2 regions of the Idiomarina solivarensis genome follow, and region 2 is predicted to be linked to the other one. Evidence: predicted binding sites of a transcription regulator. Region 2 holds the regulator's gene; the other holds the start of a gene.

Region 1 (3,424 bases), on a different contig from region 2:
TGTTTGATGATGTACAGCGTGAATTTGCTATGCAGAGTGTTAACGACAAGTCACCTGAGCGTCACAACACCATTGTGAAGCTTGCGCCTGATGAACGCTTTTTACGCAACTTGATGCTGGAAAAAGATAAAGAGGTGAGCTATCTCGTGGCCGAAGGCTGGGGGCTGAAGCGAGTTCCGGTGAGTCAACATTTGTTGGCTTTTACGCAAAGCAAAAGTAATGAATATGAGTCGGAATACGCTGAAGCATTGGCGCAGGCAAATGCCTACTGTGAATTCAGGATGCTACGGGAAGTGGATCTGGCGAGCCTGGAAGAAGGTAAACACTTACTTAACAAGTATTCACTGACGGCAGACACGCTTGCACGACTGAACAATGTGAGCTTAAAACGGCCTCCTATCGTGGTACCCGATTAGCGTCAGCACTCAAATTCAGTATCGATTAATAAGTGATCGAAAACCTCGTTAATGTGTGCTTCTTCATCGGTAAAGCGCACTCCTACGCTGATCATCCCACGTTCCTTCCGCTGGTTCATGATTTGACCTGATAGCACCAGTAAATCTTTTTGCGAGCCCGACCCTATACCTACCTTGATATTCATGTGAGTAACGTTGCCAGCCTCGTTTGGTGCTGCTTTGAAAAGGATTCGGCACCCGGCAGAGGAAATATCGACAATAACACCGCTGGCTAACTTCTTTTTACTGTCTGTTTGACTGTTATCCGCAGTAACATCGACGGGAATGTGAGTACGAACTCGTTTTTTTGCCCGCAAAGCTCGGTTTTCCACTTGCTCAGGGTAGTCTAAATAAAGTAAGCGGAATGGAAAGTTCGTGACGGCACGAATTTTTGTTTTAAAGGCTATGCATTCGCCAGTCTCACCTTCTAAAACCAACCTGACAATAACCGGGTTGCCTTCAAAAAGTACATCAGCGTAACTGCCTTCGGTACGCGGATTGGGTTGCTTTAACACCAGATAGCGACCGGTATCAAAGCCGACTAGCTGAAGCTTTGTTCTTACTTTTGTTGCGGCAGCAAACTCCACGTCAATCATGTCGCCCGGACGCAAGTAGGAAAGTTTTAACTGCGGTTGAGAGGGAGATTCCAAAGTGGGGGTTTGTTTTTCCATAAAATACTCTATAGCCGAACGTTTATTCAGTTAACTCAGGCTAAGGCAACAGCCGGAATAGTGCAATGTAATTTTGCATAATTAAATGTTATTTGAGATGTAACAAATTGTTTCTTGTAAAAATTAATGACTAAAGATTCATGGTTTTCCTACGCATTGGCATAACTATTCGTATCTTATGCAAGAAAAGCGCGAGCCCCTGTTTTAAGCGATTTATAACGGAATTATCACAGACAAACTGAACAAAATTTGACATAATAGCTGGCTACTTAAAGAGACGAATTTGTTGACACCTTTGTTAACTCGCTACGGCGATAAGGACGAGAGTAATGACAGACAATAAGACAGTTAACCGTGAAATGTTTAATGATGTAATGGTGCCGAACTATAACCCTGCATCGATGATCCCGGTAAAGGGAGAAGGTGCCCGTGTTTGGGATCAGGACGGTCGTGAGTACGTCGATTTTGCTGGCGGTATCGCTGTGAATTGTCTTGGTCATTGCCATCCGGCGATGGTGTCAGCCCTGCAGGAACAAAGCCAGAAGCTGTGGCATTTAAGTAACGTATTTACTAACGAACCAGCTATTCGTCTGGCTAAAAAGTTAACAGAAGCTACGTTTGCCGATCGCGTTTACTACGCAAACTCAGGTGCCGAAGCGAACGAAGCGGCACTAAAGCTAGCGCGTCGTTGGGCTATTGAAAAGCACGGCGAACACAAGCAAAAAATCATTGCTTTCACTAAAGGGTTCCACGGTCGTACCTTCTTCACGGTCACTGTGGGCGGCCAACCAGCTTATTCCGACGGTTTTGGGCCAAAACCCGGCGGTATTGAACATGTAGACTACAACAACCTTGATGCTTTGAAAGCACTGATCTCGGACGAAACCTGCGCCGTGATGATGGAGCCGCTGCAAGGTGAAGGCGGCGTTGTAAGCCCTGACGTTGAGTTTGTTAAAGCGGTTCGCGAGTTGTGTAATGAAAACAACGCGTTACTGATTTTTGATGAAGTACAAACCGGCTTTGGTCGTACTGGTAGCCTTTACGCGTACGAACAACTGGGCGTAACGCCAGACATTCTGACTTCCGCAAAAGCATTAGGTGGCGGTTTTCCAATTGGCGCTATGCTGACCACAACGGAAATCGCGGAGCATCTTAAGCCAGGTACTCATGGCAGTACTTATGGCGGGAACCCGCTGGCTTGTGCCGTGTCAGAAGCGGTGTTTGACGTAGTCAATACGAAAGAAACTCTCGATGGTGTGAAACAACGTGAGCAGTGGTTTAAAGATGAGCTGGCGCGTATTAACGACAAATATAACGTGTTTAGCGAAATTCGGGGACAGGGTTTGTTGCTGGGTGCCGCGTTAAACGAGCAGTACGAAGGACGCGCACGTGACTTTTTACTGGCGGGTCAAGAGCACGGTGTCATGGTGCTGATAGCAGGGGCTAATGTTGTACGTTTTACCCCGTCACTAATTATTTCCGAAGAAGACGTGAAAGAAGGCCTGCAGCGCTTTGAAAAAGCTGTTGCTCAGGTCGTCGGTCAATAACTGAGGCTGTTTTATGTTGCTAATCAGACCCATTAAGCCGTCAGATTACGAAGCGTTATATCAGTGTGCGATTGAATCTGGTCATGGTTTTACCTCGTTACCGGTTGATCAATCGTTACTGGAGCGCCGCATTAACGGGGCGCAAAAAGCGTTTGCGAAAGACACTGTTGAAACACCGGGTGATGAAAGCTATCTGTTTGTGATGGAAGATACCGAGACCGGTACTATCGCGGGTGTCAGTGGTATTGAAGCTGCGGTGGGTTTGAATGAAGCCTTCTGGCATTACCGTTTGGGTAAAGTCGTGCATCATTCAGAGAAACTTAATATCTATAACGCACTGGAAACGCTCACCTTGTGTAATGATTACACCGGCGTTTCCGAGCTATGCACGTTGTTTTTGCGTGAACCTTATCGACACAACATGAACGGACGCACTTTATCACGCTTCCGTATGTTGTTTTTAGCGCAATTTAAGCAGCGCTTTAGCGATTGGGTTATCGCCGAAATGCGCGGGGTTTCAGATGAAAACGGGGACTCACCATTCTGGAACTGGTTAGAGGAAAACTTTTTCTCTATGGACTTTCCTAAAGCTGATTACTTGAGCGGCATAGGTGACAAAGTCTTTATTTCTGAGCTGATGCCGCGGTTCCCTATTTACACCAACCTCCTAAGTAAAGAAGCACAGGCGGTTGTGGGTAAAGTTCACGACAATACCCGTCCGGCACTTAAGTTGTTGGAGTCGGAAGGTTTC
Region 2 (3,424 bases):
AGAACTTGGCGTTGTCGCCCGGGCCTTCAACGTAGGTGCACTCAATAGTGTCCTGGCCTTGTAAGCCTTTCAGCAATGACAGTGCAAAACGTGCTGCTGCCTGCCCCATAGAAAGGGTAGCTGATCCGCCGCCGGCTTTGGCTTCAACCACTTCCGTACCTGCGTTCTGAATGCGGTGAGTTAAGTCTTTGATTTCTTGCTCAGTAAACTCAACACCTTCAACTTGTGACAGCAATGGCAGAATGGTTGTGCCGCTGTGACCGCCGATAACCGGTACGTTAACGTTTGCTGGGTTTAAGCCGCGCAATTCGCCAACAAAGGCTTCTGAACGGATAACGTCCAGAGTGGTCACGCCGAACAATTTACGCTTGTCGTAGCAGCCTGCTTTTTTCAGGACTTCAGCAGCGATTGGAACCGTTGTGTTGACCGGGTTGGTAATGATACCAACACAAGCGTCTGGACAGTTGTCAGCAACGCCTTGTACTAAATTCTTAACGATGCCTGCGTTCATGTTGAACAGGTCAGAACGATCCATGCCCGGCTTACGCGGTACGCCGGCAGGAATTAATACGATGTCGCTACCAACCAACGCCGATGCCAGGTCATCTTTACCGAAGCCTGTTACTTTCACGTCGGTAGGGATATGACTTAAGTCAACCGCTACACCTGGAACTACTGGCGCAACGTCATACAGCGATAATTCTGAACCGGCTGGTAATTGGGTTTTCAGAAGTAATGACAATGCCTGGCCGATACCACCGGCCGCACCTAATACGGCTACTTTCATCTCAGACTCCGTTTTTGTTAGTCAATTTAAACTGCGTAAAAATGCAGAATTTGGGGCAAAACTGTACTCCTATATCGCTAAAAATACAACTTTGCGGGCGACACATTAAGGACTCGAACAGCGCCTGTTAATGCAGTACACTGGTGCTCATTATAGCATGTAATCGGCATAGGAATTGAACACTCTCATGGTGCAAGACACGTTACTTGACGCTTTTAAAACTCTGCTTCGTGAAGAGCGTTACGGCTCTCAGGGAGAAATTGTTAACGCCTTGAAAGCTGAGGGCTTCGATAACATTAGCCAGTCCAAAGTGTCGCGTATGTTGAGCAAACAAGGAGCCGTGCGCACTCGCAATGCTAAGCAGGAAATGGTGTATTGCTTACCGCCTGATTTAGCGGTTCCGTCCACCCGCGCACCATTAAGCCAGCTTGTACTGGATATTCAGCATAATGATGTGATGGTCATTATTCGCACCAGCCCGGGCGCGGCTCAACTCATTGCGCGCTTGCTTGATTCTGTCGGTAAAAAAGAAGGTGTACTGGGAACCATTGCCGGTGACGACACTATCTTTATTGCACCGCTCAAGGTAGCCGATATCGATTTTACTCTGCAAAAAGTCAGAGAATTATTTGCTAATCAGGCCGTACTGCCTTCTTCATAATCAGGTACTTCTTTGTTCTCTTGCATAAAACGCGCGGATGGCACGAAAAATCCGGAGCAGGACACGGCCTGAGAATAATCAAGCAATGGGTCATAAGCCCCTTGTTCGTCGGCGTAATAACGATTCTTAAGCCACTGAACCACTAATTTCGGCGTGTGACTAAAATACATAGCGAGCAAGCCCTGCTCGCGTAAGTCACCCCAGGGCATGTTTTGTCGCAATAACGGAATGGGCTGCTCGTTGTTGTCAATTAAACGACTTTTGGCCGCATGGGTAACGCCTTCTATTTTCGCTTCTGATAAACGTTCGCCGGACACCTTTTCCCGGCCCATCAGTTGCTCTTGCTTCTCCGGGCCAAGCTGGTCCCAGCGCCGTAAGTCGTGGCGGAACTTCTGTACGAACAAATAACTGCCATCGACAAAGTCCGCATCGTCTTTTTCTTCAATAAGGGACGCCTTTCGTTTTCTCATTCCCCTGGGGTTATCGGGGGCATCAATAAAGCCGGTTAAATCACGGCCGTCCAGATAACGGAAAGAACGGATTTGCTCAACCACTTCAATGTCATAACCAAACCATTCTATTAATGTACGTCCGGCCAGGTAGTTGGCGTCGAAGCGGTCGCAACGAATTTGAATAATGAGATCAAACGGGTGTCGGGGGGCTTCACGATCACCATCGCTCAACTCTGGAAACGCCTGCAAATGAAGCGGTTGCTTGTGCGGATAAAGAACATCCCAATAATCGGCGCCGATGCCGACAAACCCCGTTAACATGCCCTCGGAGAAACGAGCGTCAAGATCACGTAAAATCGCTGGAAAGCGGGCGAGTTTACGACGTAAACTTTCAACGTCGTCGCTCATGACATGACAAAACAACGTCAGACCATGCAGATTGGGTTCCGCGTAGACTCCTGACTGAGCTTTATCCACCCTATTCTCCCGTTTAACTGTTATTTTTGTGGGTTCGTTCTATTCGCTTTTACATTAAATAGCGCAAGAGGCATTATAGAATGCCTGTATTCGTTATGACACCGCAAGGAAAAATCATGCGTAATCTGATACTTATTTTTGGTTTGCTTGGGCTTACGGCCTGCACAACCACCGCTAACAACCAACCACAGCGTGACAGCGTTGAGCAACAGACGCCAGCGGCTCAATTTCACCAGTTGGCTGACACGATCTGGGAAGGGCTGAATACGTCCAGCGAAACTGAATTAACCGATATGTCCCCGGAAGCATTAGAGAAACGCTATCAGCAACAAGCAAAGTGGCTAGAGCAACTGAATGCAATTCAACTTACGTCACTAAGCCAGGAAGATCAGATCAACCACGCGATGATTCACTATACGCTAAAGAACAGCGTGGATGAATACCGCTTTAAAGCACACTACATGCCCTTGACGGCAGAGGGCGGCTTCCACAGTTCGTTAGCGTTTATGCCTGCGCGTACGTCTTTCGAAGACGCTGAAGATTATCAGAATTATATAGCAAAATTGCGCTCCATCCCGCGCTATATGGCACAGCAGACTCATTGGTTACGTAAAGCAATTGAAGAAGGCTACACCCAGCCAGCGGCAGCGATGGCCGGTTTTGAAGAAAGTATATTGGCTTATATTGTGCAGGATGCGGAAAAAAGCGTTTATTTTGCGCCTTTCATGCAGCAGCCGGATTTCATTGCAGACGAGCAGTGGCTGCAGCTAAAAGAAGATGCGCTGACCGCGATTGATGACCAGGTCATGCCGGCCTACGACGACTACTTTACCTTCATGGTGACGGAGTATTTGCCCAATGCACGCGAAACGATTGGCGCCAGCGCGCTACCTAACGGGGAAGCGTTTTATCAAAACCGCATTAAGCACTACACCACCTTAGATTTAACTGCCGATGAAATTCATCAAATTGGCTTGCGTGAGGTGGCTCGTATTCGCGGTGAAATGCTTGAAGCAATTGAGGCCAGTGGCTTTGACGGTAGCTTCG

Evidence for each region. The regulator ArgR, encoded in region 2, controls arginine synthesis, uptake and breakdown. The targets are predictions, from matches to a motif close to ANTGAATANNTATTCANT.
Region 1: RBK99_RS10330 (aspartate aminotransferase family protein) is a predicted target of ArgR. The motif match lies at 1,252-1,269, and genes of this name have one in related genera.

The regions. Positions count from the first base shown of each region.
Region 1 is NZ_JAVFHZ010000005.1:257,733-261,156, forward strand. It holds gene RBK99_RS10320 (HDOD domain-containing protein) at 1-416, shown strand, start outside; gene RBK99_RS10325 (flagellar brake domain-containing protein) at 419-1,126, opposite strand; gene RBK99_RS10330 (aspartate aminotransferase family protein) at 1,456-2,673, shown strand; gene astA (arginine N-succinyltransferase) at 2,687-3,424, shown strand, end outside.
Region 2 is NZ_JAVFHZ010000003.1:147,562-150,985, reverse strand. It holds gene mdh (malate dehydrogenase) at 1-787, opposite strand, end outside; gene argR (transcriptional regulator ArgR) at 975-1,448, shown strand; gene RBK99_RS06585 (Dyp-type peroxidase) at 1,424-2,377, opposite strand; gene RBK99_RS06580 (DUF885 domain-containing protein) at 2,494-3,424, shown strand, end outside.